2 regions of the Leifsonia sp. GW821-FHT13C05 genome follow, and region 1 is predicted to be linked to the other one. Evidence: predicted binding sites of a transcription regulator. Region 1 holds the regulator's gene; the other holds the start of a gene.
The links. Region 1 encodes LexA, which represses DNA repair genes until DNA is damaged. Its sites were predicted from a motif close to TCGAACANNTGTTCGA; they were not measured.

Region 1 (8,832 bases):
GAGGTTGCGCTGCACGACGAGCCACGCATCCGAGCCGGGCTCGAGACGCGGAAGCCAGCGCTCCAGCAGGTTGTGCAGCTCGTTCTTGCCCACCCGGATGGGTGGATTCGACCAGATCGTCGTAAAAAATACATCATCGGGAACATCATCCGGCGTGGATGTGTTTACATTGGTGAGTCCGAGCTTCTGCGCGTTCCTGCGCACCACGTCCAACGCTCGGGTATTGACATCGACGGCCCAGACGGTCGCGTGAGGGGATTCGAGAGCAAGTGTGAGAGCCACAGGCCCCCAGCCGCATCCGAGGTCTAACAGCTGACCGCCGGGCGGCGCGGAGGGGACATGGTCGAGGAGCACTCGCGTACCCGTGTCAACGCGCTCGGGGCTGAAGATTCCGTTCGCCGTCGTCAACTCGTAGGTCTGTCCAGCGAGACGGACCGTGATCGGGCGGAGCTTCAGTTCACTCTCGGGCGCCGGGGAAAAGTAGTGATCTCCGCTGGCCATAAGAGGACCGTACAGGACGCTAACAAACTAGGGTTAACCCAGATGCAGGATTTTCAGATGAATGAACATGTGAGCACGGATCAGGTCACGGACGACACGCGCGACGACGACGTCGTCGCCCGCGTCCTCGCCAGTGCGGAGAGCCGTGCAGGAATGACGCTGTTCGGCGGCGGCGCGCAGGCGCTGCAGACCGAGCACACCGACGATGCCGGGCACGACGGCGACCAGTTCGACCGCGAGGAGCGCGCAGCGCTGCGCCGCGTCGCCGGGCTGTCCACCGAGCTCGAAGACGTCACAGAGGTCGAATACCGGCAGCTGCGGCTCGAGAACGTCGTCCTCATCGGCGTGTACTCGCAGGGCACGTTGCAGGATGCGGAGAACTCGATCAGGGAGATGGCCGCCCTGGCGGAGACCGCGGGCGCCGTGGTGCTCGACGGTCTGCTGCAGCGGAGGCCGCATCCCGACCCCAGCACCTACCTCGGCAAGGGCAAGGCGCAGGAACTCGCCGGGATCGTCGCTGCGCTCGGCGCAGACACGGTCATCGCGGACACCGAGCTGGCCCCGAGCCAGCGGCGCGCGCTCGAAGACGTGGTGAAGGTGAAGGTGATCGACCGCACGGCCGTGATCCTCGACATCTTCAGCCAGCACGCCAAGAGCCGGGAGGGCAAGGCGCAGGTCGAGCTCGCACAGCTCGAATACCTGCTGCCGCGTCTGCGCGGCTGGGGTGAGTCGATGTCCCGCCAGGCCGGTGGCCAGGTGGGCGGCGCAGGCGCCGGTATGGGGTCGCGTGGTCCTGGTGAGACGAAGATCGAGCTGGACCGTCGCCGCATCCACACCAGGATGGCCAAGCTGCGCAAGCAGATCGCCGGGTTCAAGCCGGCGCGCGAGGCGAAGCGGGCGAACCGCAACCGCAACTCGGTGCCGTCGGTGGCCATCGCCGGATACACCAACGCGGGCAAGTCGAGCCTGCTCAACCGCATCACCAAGGCGGGCGTGCTCGTCGAGAACGCGCTGTTCGCGACACTGGATGCGACCGTGCGCAAGTCGGTGACCGCCGACGGCCGCCTGTACACGCTGGCCGACACCGTCGGCTTCGTGCGCAACCTGCCGCACCAGCTGGTCGAGGCGTTCCGCTCCACGCTGGAAGAGGTGGCGGAGTCCGACGTGATCGTCCACGTGGTGGACGGCTCGCATCCAGACCCCGCCAGTCAGCTGGCGACGGTGCGGGATGTGATCGGCGAGGTGGGAGCGCGCGAGCTGCCGGAGATCGTGGTCTTCAACAAGTCCGACCTGGTCTCGCCGGACGACAGGCTGGTGCTGGGCGGACTCGAGCCGGGCGCGATCTTCGCCTCGGCGCGCACGGGTGAGGGGATCGACGAGATCCTCGCCGCCATCGCGCGCCTGCTGCCCGATCGCTCCGTCGAGGTCGACCTGGTCGTCCCGTACGACCGCGGCGACCTCATCTCGGCGCTGCACGAGCGCGGGCGCGTCATCTCCACGGACTACGTGGAAGACGGCACCAGGGTCAAGGCCAAGGTGATGCCCGAATACCTGTCGGTGTTCGAGGCGTTCGCCGTGGAGCAGACCGCCTGACGTCGGGACGCATCACGAAGCCGGGACAGGGTCATCCTGTCCCGGCTTCTGTGTTTCCGGAGCCCTCGATCGTCACACGATGACACAGAACGGCGACACCGGGACCAAAGGGTTGTAGATTGCCATTCAACCGCAGCGGGCACCCGCTCGGTGGTGCGACAGCCGAGCCCGGCACCCGCCCGCGAACCACCTCACCGACCGGCTTCCGCCGGGCGGCGGGGTCCCACCTTGACCGAGGCGGGCGCGGCCCCGGGCGGGGTTCAGCGTCACACCACCGACACCAGAGGACGCCATGAGCTGTACGGACGCGCGGTTCTCCTTCGAGCTGTACCCGCCGCGGAATGCGCGCGCCGCCGAGGCGCTGCCCGCGACGATCCAGAAGCTCGCGGCCGCGCATCCGGACTTCATCTCCGTCACGTACGGCGCGAACGGGTCGTCCCGGTCGTCGTCGCTCGACGTGCTGCGCTACATCCTCGACCACACCGACGTGAGCCCGATGGCGCACCTCACCTGCGTCGGCTCGTCGCACGCGGAGGCGGCCCAGCTCATCCGGGAGTTCCTGGATGCGGGCATCCGGCGGTTCCTCGCGGTGCGCGGCGACCCGCCCGCCGACCTGGCGCCGGGGGAGACCGGCCTCGGCGACCTGCACAGCTCCGCTGAGCTGGTGCAGCTCATCCACCGGGTGCAGGCGGAGCGCGTGCCGTACGGCGAGCTGCCCGTGCCCGGCCTGCCGGCGAGCACCGTGCTGTCGCACCGCGAGCACGTGCAGATCGCGGTCGCGGCGTTCCCGAACGGCCACCCGACGTCGCACGGCGTCAGCCAGGACATCGACACCCTCCTCGCCAAGCAGGCGGCGGGCGCGAACCTCGGCATCACCCAGCTGTTCTTCCACCCGGAGGACTACCTCGGCTTCGCGCAGAAGGCCCGGGATGCCGGAGTGCTCTTCCCGATCCTGCCCGGCATCATGCCGGTCACCAGTCCGGCCAGGCTCACGCGGATGCTCGAGCTGAGCGGGGAGGACCTGCCGAGCGAGCTCGCGATCCAGCTGGAGGTCGAGCCGACGGAGGAGGGGCAGCGGGAGATCGGGATCGCCTGGGCGACCGACTTCGCGCAGAAGCTGCTCGACGGGGGCGCTCCGGGCATCCACCTGTACACGTTCAACCAGCACGAGGCGGTGCTGTCGGTGCTGGAGCGGGTGGGGCTGCTCGGGGCCGCCGCGCCTGTGCAGCAGACCACGACGACCACCACGACCACCGACGCCAGCACCACCGAAAGGGAACCAGCATGACCGACACCACTCCCCGCATCCCGTTCCCCACGGGGACGATCATCGGCTACCCGCGCATCGGGCGCCGCCGCGAGCTCAAGAAGGCCGTCGAGAGCTTCTGGGCGGGAACGATCACCGCCGACGAACTCGAAGCCACGGCCGCAGACCTCCGCGCCGCCACCAGGGACCGGCTCGCCGCGCTCGGCCTCGGCCTCGATGACGCATCCATTCCGGAGAGCTTCAGCTACTACGACCAGGTGCTCGACGCCGCGGTCACCGTCGGCGCCATCCCGTCCCGGTTCGCCGCGCTCGCGGACGCCGACGGGTCCGTCGACCTCGCCGGATACTTCACGATCGCCCGCGGAGAGGGCGAGAACGCGCCGCTGGAGATGACCAAGTGGTTCGACTCCAACTACCACTACCTCGTGCCGGAGATCGGGCCGGAGACCGAGTTCCGGCTCGCGTCCGACCGCATCGTGCGCGAGTTCGAGGAGGCGAAGGCCGCGGGCTTCGTCACGCGTCCGGCGATCGTCGGGCCGGTGACCTTCCTGCTGCTCAGCAAGGCGAGCGACGAGGCGCCTGAGGGCTTCCGTCCGCTGTCGCGCCTCGGCGACCTGCTGCCGGTCTACGCCGAGCTGCTGTCGCGCCTCGCCGCTGCCGGTGCACCGTGGGTGCAGCTCGACGAGCCCGCGCTCGTGAGCGAGTCCATCGACGAGCCGCGGGATGCGGTGCTCGCCGCCCTGGCGACTGCGTACGACACGCTCGGCGCGGTGCCGGGCCGTCCCGCCCTGTTCGTGGCAGCGCCGTACGGCAGCCTCGACGACGCGCTCCCGGTGCTCGCCACCTCCCCGGTCGAGGCGATCTCGCTCGACCTGGTGCGCGGGGCCGTTCCGCGCGGGCTCGACGCTGCGACCGCATCCGGGCTGTCGGCCAAGACCGTCGTCGGCGGGGTGGTCGACGGGCACAACATCTGGCGCGGAGACCTGGAAGCCGCGTTCGGCACCCTCACCGAGCTGCTGTCGCTGAGCCCGGACGTCGCCGTCTCGACCTCCACCTCGCTGCAGCACGTTCCGCACGACGTGGACGACGAGCCGGAGCTGTCCGACCAGCTGAAGAGCTGGCTCGCCTTCGCCGACCAGAAGGTCGCGCAGGTCGCCACGCTGGCGCGCGGGCTGGTGGACGGCCACGAGGCCATCCGGGAGGAGCTGAGCGCCGCCTCCGCCGCCCTGGCGGACCGAGCGTCGGCGCCGGGCGTGCGCGTGCCGGCCGTGCGCGAGCGCGAGGAGGCGCTGACGGAGGCCGACTTCGCCCGCGGAGAGTACGCCGACCGGCTGGCCGCCCAGGATGCCGCCCTCGGGTTGCCGTTCCTGCCGACGACCACCATCGGGTCGTTCCCGCAGACGGGCGACATCCGCCGCTCGCGTGCGCAGTTCGCCAAGGGACTCATCACCGAGGCCGAATACCTGGGCAGGATGCGCGACGAGATCAAGCGCGTCGTCGACCTGCAGGAGGAGATCGGCATCGACGTCATCGTGCACGGCGAGCCCGAGCGCAACGACATGGTGCAGTACTTCGCCGAGAACCTGGACGGGTTCGCGGTGACGCAGAACGGCTGGGTGCAGTCGTACGGCTCGCGCTGTACGCGCCCCTCCATCCTCTGGGGCGACGTGTCGCGGCCGAAGCCGATCACGGTGGAGTGGTCGACGTACACGCAGAGCCTCACGCCCAAGCCGGTCAAGGGCATGCTGACCGGGCCGGTGACGATCCTCGCCTGGTCGTTCGTGCGCGACGACCAGCCGCTCGGCGAGACGGCGCGGCAGGTGGCGCTGGCGCTCCGCGACGAGATCTCCGACCTGGAGGCCGCGGGCATCCGGGTGGTGCAGGTGGACGAGCCTGCCCTGCGCGAACTGCTGCCGCTGAAGAAGTCCGACCACGCCTCCTACCTGGACTGGTCGGTCGGATCGTTCCGGCTCGCGACCTCCGGCGTGCGCGACGAGACGCAGATCCACACGCACCTCTGCTACTCGGAGTTCGGCGTGGTCATCGACGCGATCCGCAACCTGGATGCGGACGTCACCAGCATCGAGGCGGCCCGGTCGCGCATGGAGGTCGTGCACGACATCCAGAGCTCCGGGTTCGAGCACGGCATCGGCCCGGGGGTGTACGACATCCACTCGCCGCGCGTGCCGTCGGTGGCCGAGGTGACCGAGCTGCTGGAGACGGCGCTCGGGGCGATCCCCGGGCGGCAGCTGTGGGTGAACCCGGACTGCGGGCTGAAGACGCGCGGCTACGACGAGACCGTTGCGTCGCTGCGCAACATCATCGAGGCGACGCGTGCCGTGCGCGCCTCCGCCTCGGCGCCGACTCCCGTGTAGCACGTTCGCTTCTGAGCCCGGGGTTTTCGCCGCAGTCTGTTCGTCTGCGGCGAAAAACCCGGGCTCTGTCGCGTGCGGGGCGAGGATGGGGGAATGGTGGAGATTGGCGCTGACGCGTTCGAGGCACTGGTGGGAGAGGTCTTCGATGCGCTTCCGGCCGACATGGTCGAGCCGCTGGAGAACGTCGCGATCCTGATCGAGGACCAGCCTCCCGGCGCGAGGCCGCGCCTTTACGGGCTGTACAGCGGGCATCCACTGACCAGGCGCGGCGTGTACGGTTTCGGCGAGTTGCCCGACCGGATCACCCTGTACCGCAACAATCTCGCCGCGAGCGTGTCGACCATGGATGCGCTGCGCGCCCGGGTGCGGATCACCCTCGTCCACGAGATCGGCCACTACTTCGGCCTCGACGACGCCCGCCTCCAGGAACTCGGCTGGGCCTGACCGCGCGCCCCGCTCGTCCCGCCTCGCCTCGCAAAAACAATCGAGTCCGAAGTTATTCACGCGCCACGCCGGTGGCGAGGGTGAACAACTTCGGACTCGATTGTTTGGGGGTGGGTCAGACGGCGCGGAGGACGGCGACGACTTTGCCGAGGACTTCGGCGTAGTCGCCCAGGATGGGTTCGAAGTTGGAGTTGCGGGGGAGCAGCCAGGTGTGGCCGTCGCGCTGGCGGAAGACCTTGACCGTTGCCTCGTCGTCGAGCATGGCCGCGACGATGTCGCCGTTCTCCGCCGTCTTCTGGGTGCGGACGACCACCCAGTCGCCGTCGCAGATGGCCGCGTCGATCATCGACTCCCCGACGACCTTCAGCATGAAGAGCTCGCCGTTGCCGACCAGCTGGCGGGGGAGAGGGAAGACCTCTTCCACCTGCTGCTCGGCGGTGATCGGGACACCGGCGGCGATGCGGCCGACCAGAGGCACCATCGCGGCGTCGCCCACGGGCGTCTGGTTCTCGTAGTCGACGGACTCGGACGAGTTGGAGGGCAGGTCGATCAGGATCTCGAGCGCGCGCGGCCGGTTGGGGTCGCGGCGCAGGTATCCGCTCAATTCGAGCTGGTTGAGCTGGTGCGTGACGCTCGACAGGGAGGAGAGGCCGACGGCGTCTCCGATCTCGCGCATGCTCGGCGGATAGCCGCGCTGGCTCACCGAGCGCTGGATGACGTCGAGGATGGCCAGCTGCTTGTCGCTCAGGTTCTTACGTCTGCGCGTGCCTCCGCGCTCGCGTGCTCCCTGGTTGTCGTTCGCCACGGTCGTCCCTTTCGTGACCCGTCTGCGCATCCGGCCGGCCCGAATGTCGGTGGTGCCTGGTTGAGTGAAGTCCAGACAATCGAAACTGTATCCACGATGCAGGGCTAAAACAAACATGTGTTCGAGCGTGTCTCGAAATCGCCCGGATGTTTTCGCCACTGAATCACAGTTGTGGTTTCGAACATTCGAAGATATATTCGGAACACAGCTTCGCATCCGGCCTGCCGGCCAAGCACCGGGTGCGGAATCTTAGGAGGTCAACAGCATGAGCACAGCAACGGTCACGATGTCGTCGTCGCAGTTCCAGACGCCCGCCGGCGCTCGCACGCGCCTGCGTCTCACGCGCCGTGGGCGCGCGGTCCTCACCACGCTCGCCTCCGTCCCGCTCATCGTCGGGGCCCTGGTCTTCGCCCTCAACGGCGGGGGAGCCCTCGCCTCCGGCGACCAGGCCCACGTGCGCTTCCAGTACGTCACGGTCGAGTCGGGCCAGTCCCTGTGGAGCATCGCCGAGAAGGTCGCGCCGAGTGCCGACCCCCGCGACGTGATCGCCAGCATCGTCTCCCTGAACCAGCTCGACACCGCGGTGGTTTCGCCCGGGCAGCAGCTCGCGATCCCGTCCCAGTACGCGAAGTAGGGGCAGCGGCGCTGTGCAGCCCGGCGTCACACGGCTCGCGGCGTGACTAGCATTGATGGGTGACCTCTCTTTCCGATCTGCCGATTCGTGATGACCTGCGGGGGAAGACCCCGTACGGAGCGCCCCAGAAGGTCGTTCCCGTGGCGTTGAACGTGAACGAGAACACGCATCCGGTGCCGGCAGACGTCGCCGCCGACATCGTCGCCCGCATCTCCGCCGCGATCGGGAGCGTCAACCGCTACCCCGACCGGGAGTTCACCGAGCTGCGCGAGAGCTTCGCGCGGTACCTCGGGCACGGGCTCACCGCCGAGAACATCTGGGCGGCGAACGGGTCCAACGAGGTGCTGCAGCACATCCTGCAGGCGTTCGGTGGACCGGGCCGCACCCTGCTCGGGTTCTCCCCGACGTACTCCATGTACCCGCTCCTCGCATCCGGAACAGGCACCGGCTGGATCGCCGCCGCCCGCGACGACGAGTTCGAGCTCTCCGCCGAAACCGCGGCCGAGCAGATCCGGCGGGAAGACCCGGACATCGTGATCCTGTGCTCGCCGAACAATCCGACCGGCACGCCGCTGTCTCTCGCGACGATCGAGGCCGCATACGACGCCGCGCGCGGCATCGTGATCGTGGACGAGGCGTACGCCGAGTTCATGCCCGACGGCGAACAGACGGCGCTGAGCCTGCTGCCGGGGCGTCCGCGGCTGCTGATCTCGCGCACCATGAGCAAGGCGTTCGCGTTCGCCGGTGCGCGCGTCGGGTACCTCGCCGCCGATCCTGCCGTGGTGGATGCACTCCGCCTCGTTCGCCTGCCGTACCACCTCTCCGCGCTGACCCAGGCCGCCGCCGTCGCGGCGCTCGCCCACTCCGCCGAGATGCTGGCGATGGTCGGCGAGATCCGCACCCAGCGCGACCGGCTCGTCACCGAGCTCGCCCGGCTCGGCTACCAGCCGCACCGCAGCGGCAGCAACTTCGTGCTGTTCGGCGGCGTCGCCGACCCGCACGCGACGTTCGAAGCGCTGCTCGAACGCGGGGTGCTCATCCGGGATGTCGGCATCCCGAACCACCTGCGCGTTACAGCAGGCACCGAGGAGGAGACCACCGCTTTCCTCGACGCTCTCGCGGCGCTCCGGCGTCCGGGCGCCCCGGTAAACTCGCTGTCATGACGAATCGCATCGCCACCCTGCAGCGGGAGACCAGCGAGTCCAGCATCGAG
Region 2 (8,832 bases), 380 kb from region 1:
GAGCTCACGTAGACGAGCAGCGCGAAACTGATCGCGTGGCTCTCCGCGAAGCCGAAGTTCGCGAACGCCTCGATCTTGGCGTAGATGGCGTCTGCGTCGTCGCCGACGATGCCGTTGCCCGCCATCCCCGCGTACAGTTTGTCGCGCAGCGAGCCGATCTTCTCCTGCCCGCGCTTCGACCCCATCGCCCTCCGCAGCAGGTCGGCGTCCTCCGCCGTGCAGTCGCCGACGGCGACCGCCATCTGCATCAGCTGCTCCTGGAACAGCGGCACCCCCATCGTGCGTTCCAGCACCGGCACCAGCGCCGGATGCAGATAGGTCACCTCCTCCTGGCCGAGCTTCCTGCGGATGTACGGGTGCACGGCGCCGCCCTGGATGGGGCCGGGACGGATGAGCGCGATCTCGATCACCAGGTCGTAGAACGCGCGCGGCTGCAGGCGGGGCAGCGTGCCGATCTGCGCCCTGCTCTCCACCTGGAACACGCCGATCGAGTCCGCGCGGCAGAGCATGTCGTACACCCCCTGCTCCTCCTTCGGGATGCTGTCGAGCGTCCACTGCTCGCCGAGCGACTGCGCGATGGTCGTCATGGCGTAGTCGATGGCGCTCAGCATCCCGAGGCCGAGCAGGTCGAACTTGACCAGGCCCATCCAGGCGCAGTCGTCTTTGTCCCACTGCAGCACGGTGCGGTTCTCCATGCGGGCGTGCTCGATCGGGCAGACCTCGCCGACCGGGCGGTCGGTGAGCACCATGCCGCCGGAGTGGATGCCGAGGTGCCTGGGGAACTTGAGCACCTGGCTGGCCAGGCCGACCACCGCATCCGGGATGTCGTGGTCGGCCGTCGGCTGGATGGAACCCCACGAGTCGATCTGCTTCGACCAGCCGTCCTGCTGCCCGGTGGAGTATCCGAGCGCCTTCGCCATGTCGCGCACCGCGTTCTTCGGCCGGTAGGTGATGACGTTCGCCACCTGCGCCGCGTTGTGCCTGCCGTATTTGCGGTAGACGTACTGGATGACCTCCTCACGCCGGTCGGAGTCGAAGTCGACGTCGATGTCCGGTTCCTCCTCGCGCATGCTCGACAGGAAGCGCTCGAACGGCAGCGCGTACTTGATCGAGTCGACGGCGGTGATCCCGAGCAGGTAGCAGACGGCGGAGTTGGCGGCGGAGCCCCGGCCCTGGCAGAGGATGCCCTGGCTGCGGGCGAACCGCACGATGTCGTAGACGATGAGGAAGTAGCCGGGGAAGTCTTTGGCCTCGATCACGTCCAGCTCCCTGGCGATGCGCTCCCGCTTGGCCTGGTCGGTGGCGATGTCCGGGTAGCGCTCCTCCGCGCCGCGCCAGGTGAGCTCGCGCAGCCAGCTCATCGGGGTGTGGCCGTCCGGCACCTCCTGCTTCGGCAGCTTCGGGCGGGCGCTGCGCAGCCGGAACTCGAGATCGTCCGCGACCTCCACCGTGCGCTCGACGGCGCCGGGGTAGCGGGCGAACCGCGTCGCCATCTCGCGGCCGGAGCGCAGGTGCGCCGCGTCGGAGGCGGGCAGCCAGCCGTCCATCTCGTCCAGGCTGCGGCGGGCGCGCACGGCGGACAGCGCGGAGGCCAGCGGGTATTGGGCAGGGGAGGCGTAGTGCACGTTGTTGGTGGCGACCACGGGCATCCCGAGCCTGGCGGCGATGCGGGCGAGTACGTCGTTGTCCGTGGTGTCGCGCGGGTTGCCGTGGTCGATCAGCTCGACCAGCACGTTGTCGCGGCCGAACAGCTCGCCGAGCCGCGCCACCTCCCGTTCAGCGGCCCGTTCGCCGTCGGAGGCGAGGGCGAGCCGCACGTCTCCTTTGCGGCAGCCGGTGAGCACCATCCACTCTCCGGATGCGCGCCGCGCCAGCTCAGCGACGTCGTAGACCGGCCGCCCCTTCTCCTCGCCGGCGAGCTGGCCGTCGGTGATCGCCGCCGCCAGCCGGTGGTAGCCCTCCTGCTTCTTGGCGAGCACGACGAGGTGGCTGCCCTCCGGATCGGCCTCTCCGTTCTGGGGGCGGCTGAGCTCCAGCGACAGCTCGGCGCCGAACACGGTCTTGACCCGTTCGTACGCCTCGGCGGCCTCCGCCAGGTGGACGACCCCGTACAGGCCGTCGTGGTCGGTGACGGCGAGGCCGTGCAGCCGCAGCCTGGTCGCCTCCTCCAGCAGTTCCTCCGGCGAGCTCGCGCCGTCGAGGAAGCTGAAGTTGGTGTGCGCGTGCAGCTCGGCGTACGGCACGTGGCCGTCCGTCTCCTCCTCCTGCACGATCGGTGCAGGGGTGTACGCCGGTCGTTTCCTGGACGACGGCCGCTCGTCGGCCTGCTCGCCCGTGCGCCGGCCGGAGAGCCTTCGCTCGAACTCCGACCACGGGATCGGCGGGTTGTTCCAGCCCATCAGCGGCCTCCGCCCCGGTCGGCCTCACCCGGCAGGTCAGCCATCCCGCCCGGGTCAGCCATGCGCGGCAGGTCAGTCATGCGCGGCAGGTCAGTCATACCGCGCCTCCGCCTGCCACGCGCCGTCCGCGAGCACCAGCAGCCACGCGTTCCCGTCCGCGTCGACCACCTGGAAGCGGTGCGCCGTGCGCGAGGCGGCAGCATCCCACCAGCGTTCCCGCACCGGCCACGGGCCTGCCCAGGAGTCGACGGGGCGCGCATCCCGTGCCGTGCCCGTCGATGAGAACCGGGCGATCGGCTCCGTGACGACGCCGCGTCCCGTCACCCCGACCTGCTCGCCGTCCGCACCGAGCACCACCACGGGGCGCGGCGCCTCGAACACGGTCGACGGCGCCGGGGCGGGCAGGCTGCCCGGCCACGGCTGGTCGGCGCGCGCCACCCCGACGGCGCGGTCGCCCCACGGCACGAGTACCTGCCGCTCCGCGAGCCCACGCCCGCCGCCGATGGTCGCCGTGAGCACCGCGTCGTGGCCCAGGATGCTCTGTACCCGCGACAGCCCGTGATGGATGCGCTCGTCCGCGCCCCCGCCCCACAGCCCCTCCTCGTGGTGGCCGATGTCGTCGACGGCCTCCGGCTCCACCAGCACCCGCGCGATCGGGGAGCCGAGCCCGCTCTCGATGCTGCCGGAGCCCTGCAGCTGCCAGCGCACCCTGTCGACCACGTCGGCCGCCGAGAACAGCCGGGGGTGCAGCCAGCTGCGCTCGCTCACCCGGCCGGACTCGTCCGTCACCTCGATGCGCAGCGCCGTGCACACCAGCCCCGCCTTGGTGAGACCGCCGATGAACGCCTCCGCCGTTCCCCGGAACGCGAACGTCACCTGGTCCACCCTGTCGAGCGGCGGCTCGAACTCGATCGCGCGTTCCAGCTGCTTCGGCGGCGTGCGCGGCACCACCGCCGTGCTGTCGAGCCCGCTCGCGATGGTGTGGCACCAGGCGCCGCGCTCCCCGAACCGTTCCCGCACATCCGTCGCCCCGAGCGCGGCCAGGTGGCCGAGGGTGTGGATGCCCAGCCTGCGGAACAGCGGGGTCAGCTCGTCCTGCCCGAGCTGCGCGATGGGCAGGGGGGAGAGGAACGCGGGGGAGTCGCCGGGCGGGATGACCCTGATGCGCTCTGCACCGGTCGTGCGGGCCGCCTGCTCGGCGGCGAACGGACCGTCTGCGATGCCGATGCGCGCGTCCGGGATGCCGAGCCCTTCGAGGCAGCGCAACAGTTCGGCGGCGGCCTGCTCCTCTCCTCCGTAGTAGCGGGCTGGGCCACGGGCGCGCAGCACGCAGGTGCCGGGCCGGATGGGCTGGACGCCGGGGGTGATCTCCTCGATCGCGGCGAGCACGGGGTCGAAGGCCCGCGCATCCAGGACGGGATCGTACGGCAGCACCTGCAACTGGGTGCAGCGCGCCTGGGCCTCCCGGATGCGCAGGCCGCGCGTGACGCCCTCCGCGCGCGCTGCGGCGGAGCAGGCGAACACGAGGTTGCGGTCGAGGAGCGCCAGCGGGGTGTCCTGCGGCAGGTCGCCGGCCTGCAGGGCGGCGATCACCGGCCAGTCCGGGCACCACAGCACGATCGCGCGGGTGACGGCCGGCATCTCAGCTCACCGCTTCCAGGCGCGTGGTGCCGGACGCCGAGCGGAAGCTCTCGTCGAGGGCCGGCAGCCAGAGCTCCGCGCGGCGGCGCTGGCCGGAGCCGCCGCGCGGAGCGGATTCGACGGTCACCCGGCGGGAGGAGAGGTAGCCCGTTCCGCCCCCGAGGCCGTCCCAGCCGCTGCGGGAGACCGTGAGCGTCGCCTCGACCTGCGGCCAGTCTCCCACCACGATCAGGGTGGCCTCCCGCTGCCGCAGCCGGGCGGTGAGTCTGGCGATGTCGCCGTCGCGCGCCCGGCTGGTGGGGGCGACGACCACGACGCTCAGCACATCCACGACGGCGGCGGTGACGGTCAGCCACTGCTCGCCCGGGTGCGGGACGAGCACGAGCCGGTCGAGGTCGATCCCGAACCGGCCTGCCGCCTCCGCCCCGAAGTCCGGCATCCCGACCACGCCGCACCACGCACCGGATGCGCTCGGGCCGGCCAGCATGGCCATCACGAGCGTCGTCGACCCGCGCACCGCGTATGCGGCACCGGCCTTCAGCGCACCGCCCGGCAGCAGGGGAGAGAGTGCCGGGTGCGTTTCCAGTCGCCTGCTCTCCAGCGTGGTGGCCTGCATCTGCCGGATGCGCGACTGCAGCTCGTACACCTGCGCGCGGTCGACGACCGGCTCGGTGACGGTGGCTGCTGAAGAATGCATGCCTCTATTTTCGAACATATGTTCGACGATGGCAAATGCATTTTCGGGCGGCGCCGGGCACGTCACATCCCGCGCCGCGCACTCCGCTCCGGCGGAGAACCGGCCGCTTTCACGTCGTTTCTCCGCTCCAGCGGAGTGCCGGACGGCGTGTCGAGGGAAATCTCCTGCGCAACGGATGCAGAGCCGCGGCGCGCGCAACACCGGATGCGCGTGGCGACACGCCGCGCATCCATCCGCTCAAGCGGAGCTGGGGCCGGGATGCGGCGGAAACTCCGTACAAGCGGAGACGGGGCTGGAAAGCGGGCGGCGGCAGGCAAACGAAAACGGGGCCGCGCCGAAGCGCGACCCCGTTCGAAGCTCAGGTCAGAGCGGGCGGATGTTCTCCGCCTGCAGGCCCTTGGGGCCCTGCGTCACCTCGAACTCGACCTTCTGGTTCTCCTCGAGCGAGCGGTAGCCGCTCGAAGCGATCGCCGAGTAGTGGGCGAACACATCAGCGCCGCCGTCGTCGGGAGCGATGAAGCCGAAGCCCTTTTCAGCGTTGAACCATTTGACCGTACCAGTAGCCATATCTCCTCCAGGAGCGATATTCCTCGACCCCGACTGTCGGGGCCTCGTCGCGTGTTCTCCTGCTCCTGTAAAGCTGGCAACGCTCCGGGTTTGGGACGCACCTATCCAACACATGCAAAACACACGACTGGCCTTAGCCTAGCCGCCAACCGCGAAAAACACACCAGTGACGCAGAATCCGACCGTCGCGGTTCGTCACGGTTCGGTGACGAAGTCGATCAGGTGCTCCACCCTGCCGAGCAGTTCCGGCTCGAGATCGGTGAAGTTCCGGACGCTGCCCAGGATGCGTTTCCAGGCGCGGGCGGTGTCCGCCTGGGTCTCGTGGGGGAGTCCGAGGGCGGCACAGATCCCTTTCTTCCACTCGATCGAGCGCGGGATGCTCGGCCAGGCGTCCAGCCCGACGCGCGCCGGTTTCACGGCCTGCCAGATGTCGATGTACGGGTGCCCGACCACCAGGACGTGCTCTCCGTACGGCCCGCGCTTCACCGCGTCGGCGATCCTGCTCTCCTTGGAGCCGGGTACGAGGTGGTCGACGAGCACGCCGATGCGGCGGGACCGGTCCGGCGCGAACTCGCGCACGATCGCATCCAGGTCGTCGACGCCTTCCAGGTATTCGACGACGACACCCTCCACGCGCAGATCGTCTCCCCAGACCTTCTCCACCAGCTCGGCGTCGTGCCGGCCTTCGACGAAGATGCGGCTGGCGCGGGCGACCCTGGCCTTCTGGTCGGCGACGGCGAACGATCCGGATGCGGTCCTCGCCCGTGCCCCTCCGCCCTTCGCGGCGTGCACCAGCGTGACGGGCGACCCGTCGATCAGGAACGATCCGCTGAACGGGAAGACGCGCTTCTTGCCGAAGTAGTCCTCCAGCTCGACGGTCTGCCCTTCGATGCGGGTGACGGCGCCGCAGAAGCCGCTCGCGGCATCCTCGATGACGAGGTCGCGCACTGCCTCGACCTCGGGCACGGCCACACGGCCCGCGTTCTTCCAGCCGGTCGCCAGCACATCGGCTCCGTAGCGGTCGTCGTTCACCCGGAGAGACTAGAGGGTGCGGGGGAGGTGGAGGGGGAGCCACGCCATCAGTCGAAGATCCTCACCAGGTGCCAGCTGCGGCTGGTGTTGTCGTGCCGCACGTCGAATACGTGCGCGCATCCCGTGTCGTCCGTGGCCTGGAAGCGCCAGCCGCCGATCTCCCTCGGCAGGCTGCCGACGCCGTAGCGGTGCTCGCCGAACGGCCTCCACCAGGCGCAGACCTCCGCCCACACCGTCGGCGTGTCTGTCACGCGATATCTGGTCGCCCGCCACACCAGCCTGGTCGGGATGCCGTCGTCCGTCGTCCACACCGCGACGGACTCTCCGATGTCGGTCATGCCTCTCACCTCGCTCGTTCGAACGTTTGTTCGATTAACGAGTGTAAAGCCATCGACCGACGAATGCACCTGCGCCATACTGTGTGCATGACCGACCTGACCGATCCTTCCGGCGCGGCCCTGCGACTGAGCAACGACGAGCGGGAGCGCGCCGTCGCCGCCCTGCAGGCCCACGCGGCGCAGGGGCGCCTGACCGACGCCGAGGTGCAGACCCGCGTGCAGTCCGCCCGCTCCGCCGTGACGCGCGGCGACCTCGCCCCGCTGTTCGCCGACCTCCCGGGGCGCGTCGACCTCGACGGCACGGGCGCCGCGGCAGGCGCCGGTGCCGCTGCAGGCACCGGGGCAGGCGCCGCCTATCAGGCACCCGACTACGCCGCGCAGCAGCCCTCTGACCCGTACGAGCAGCGCTCCGGACGCACCGGGGACCGCCGCTGGGGTCTCGCGATCGTGTCCATCGCGCCGTTCGTGGCGCTCATCCTGTTCTTCGTGACGAGCTCGGTGTGGGGATACGCGTACAGCTGGCTCTGGTTCCTGCTGGTCCCCATCGCCGGAGCGATCGTCTACGGCGGGGACGGCGGCAGAGGCCGCGACCGCCGCTAGCCGACCGTCGCGCCGAACAGCAGTCCGAGCAGGTACGTCGCCGCGGCGGCCCCGTACCCGATCGCCAGCTGGCGCAGCGCGCGCTTGAGCGGCGACGCCCCGGACAGCAGCCCGACGATGGCGCCCGTCCCGAGCAGCACGATCCCGACCAGCAGCGCGGCCACGAGCACCGCCGTCGTGCCCTGCAGCCCGAAGAGGTACGGCAGGATCGGGATGAGCGCTCCGGATGCGAAGAAGCAGAAGCTCGAGAGCGCAGCGTTCCAGCCCGTGCCGACCGACTCGTGCTCGTCGATCACCTCGCCCGTCACCGCCTGCACCGGGGCCGTCTCCACGGCTCGCGCATTCAGGCCGGCGAGCACCTCGGCGGCGTGCGCCTTCGCCTCGTCCGGCGCCATCCCGCGCGCACGGTAGACGAGCGTGAGCTCGTTGGCGTCGACGTCGAGGTCGGGGAGGGCAGATCGCGTCTCCGGGTTGGGGCTGGACGCTTCGAGCAGTTCTCGCTGCGACCGGACGGAGACGTATTCGCCTGCGCCCATCGACAGCGCGCCGGCGAGGAGGCCGGAGATGCCGGTGAGCAGCACCACGTGGGTCGCGACGCCGCTCGCGCTGATGCCGAGCACGAGCGCGAGGTTGCTGACGAGCCCGTCGTTCGCGCCGAACACGGCGGCGCGGAAGGTGCCGGAGAGCCGCTGCCGTCCGCGGGCGGCGAGCGCGCGGACGACCTCTTCGTGGATCTGCTCGTCCGCGGCCATCTGCGGCGTCGCATCCACGTCGTCGCTGTAGGGGGAGCGGGCCTCGGCGCGCTGCGCGAGCGCGAGCACGAAGACCGAGCCGAACCGTCGGGCGAGGAGGCCGAGGAGCCGCGTGCGGATGTCGCCGCGCAGCGGTCGGCCGACGTCGTCGCCGAGCAGGGTGAGCCAGTGCTGCTCGTGCCTGCCCTCCGCCTCGGCGAGCGCGAGCAGGATCTCGCGCTCCTCGCCGGTGCGGCGTCCGGCGAGGTCGCGGTAGACCGCGGCCTCCGCCCGTTCGTCGGCGAGGTAGCGGCGCCAGCGGCGGATGTCCGCTGGACTCGGGTTGCGCTCGGCTGCGGTCGTCATAACGGTTGGAAAGTCTAGGCGATGGATGCGCCGCTGAACCGTTCGCCCCACACCCTCGCCAGCTCGACCACCTCGGGCGGCGAGAGAACCTGGAACGGCGCATCCGCGGCGGCCAGCCCGAAGAGTGCCCACTCCGCACTGTCCGCAGACAGGTGCACGCGGGTGGTCTCGGCATCCACGGCCTCGGCCGTCGCCCACCGGCCGATCGCGCTCTCGACGTGCGCGACGGGCGCGTGCACGATCGCGTCGACCGCGAGCGTCTCCGTCGCGGCGCCGAGGGATGCGGAGACATAGCTGGCCGCGTCGTCGGCCGGCAGGGCACGCGGCCGGAACCGTTGCCCGGTCGTCCGCGGCTCGGCGAGCCTGTCGAGGCGGAAGCTGCGCCAGTCGAACCTGCCGAGGTCGTACGCCACCAGATACCAGCGCCGCTCCACAGATACCAGCCGGTGCGGCTCGACGTG

Region 2: imuA' (DnaE2-dependent mutagenesis accessory factor ImuA') is a predicted target of LexA. The motif match lies at 4,748-4,763, and genes of this name have one in related genera.

The regions. Positions count from the first base shown of each region.
Region 1 covers NZ_JBXAPT010000001.1:121,681-130,512, forward strand. The annotation lists gene AC1ROC_RS00555 (class I SAM-dependent methyltransferase) at 1-501, opposite strand, end outside; gene hflX (GTPase HflX) at 559-2,094, shown strand; gene AC1ROC_RS00565 (methylenetetrahydrofolate reductase) at 2,387-3,382, shown strand; gene metE (5-methyltetrahydropteroyltriglutamate--homocysteine S-methyltransferase) at 3,379-5,736, shown strand; gene AC1ROC_RS00575 (metallopeptidase family protein) at 5,830-6,180, shown strand; gene lexA (transcriptional repressor LexA) at 6,296-7,015, opposite strand; gene AC1ROC_RS00585 (LysM peptidoglycan-binding domain-containing protein) at 7,251-7,619, shown strand; gene AC1ROC_RS00590 (histidinol-phosphate transaminase) at 7,679-8,782, shown strand; gene hisB (imidazoleglycerol-phosphate dehydratase HisB) at 8,779-8,832, shown strand, end outside.
Region 2 covers NZ_JBXAPT010000001.1:504,339-513,170, forward strand. The annotation lists gene AC1ROC_RS02390 (error-prone DNA polymerase) at 1-2,399, opposite strand, end outside; gene AC1ROC_RS02395 (DNA polymerase Y family protein) at 2,490-4,040, opposite strand; gene imuA' (DnaE2-dependent mutagenesis accessory factor ImuA') at 4,042-4,737, opposite strand; gene AC1ROC_RS02405 (cold-shock protein) at 5,101-5,304, opposite strand; gene AC1ROC_RS02410 (DUF3097 domain-containing protein) at 5,500-6,336, opposite strand; gene AC1ROC_RS02415 (DUF6504 family protein) at 6,384-6,674, opposite strand; gene AC1ROC_RS02420 (DUF1707 SHOCT-like domain-containing protein) at 6,762-7,274, shown strand; gene AC1ROC_RS02425 (VIT1/CCC1 transporter family protein) at 7,271-8,371, opposite strand; gene AC1ROC_RS02430 (helix-turn-helix transcriptional regulator) at 8,386-8,832, opposite strand, start outside.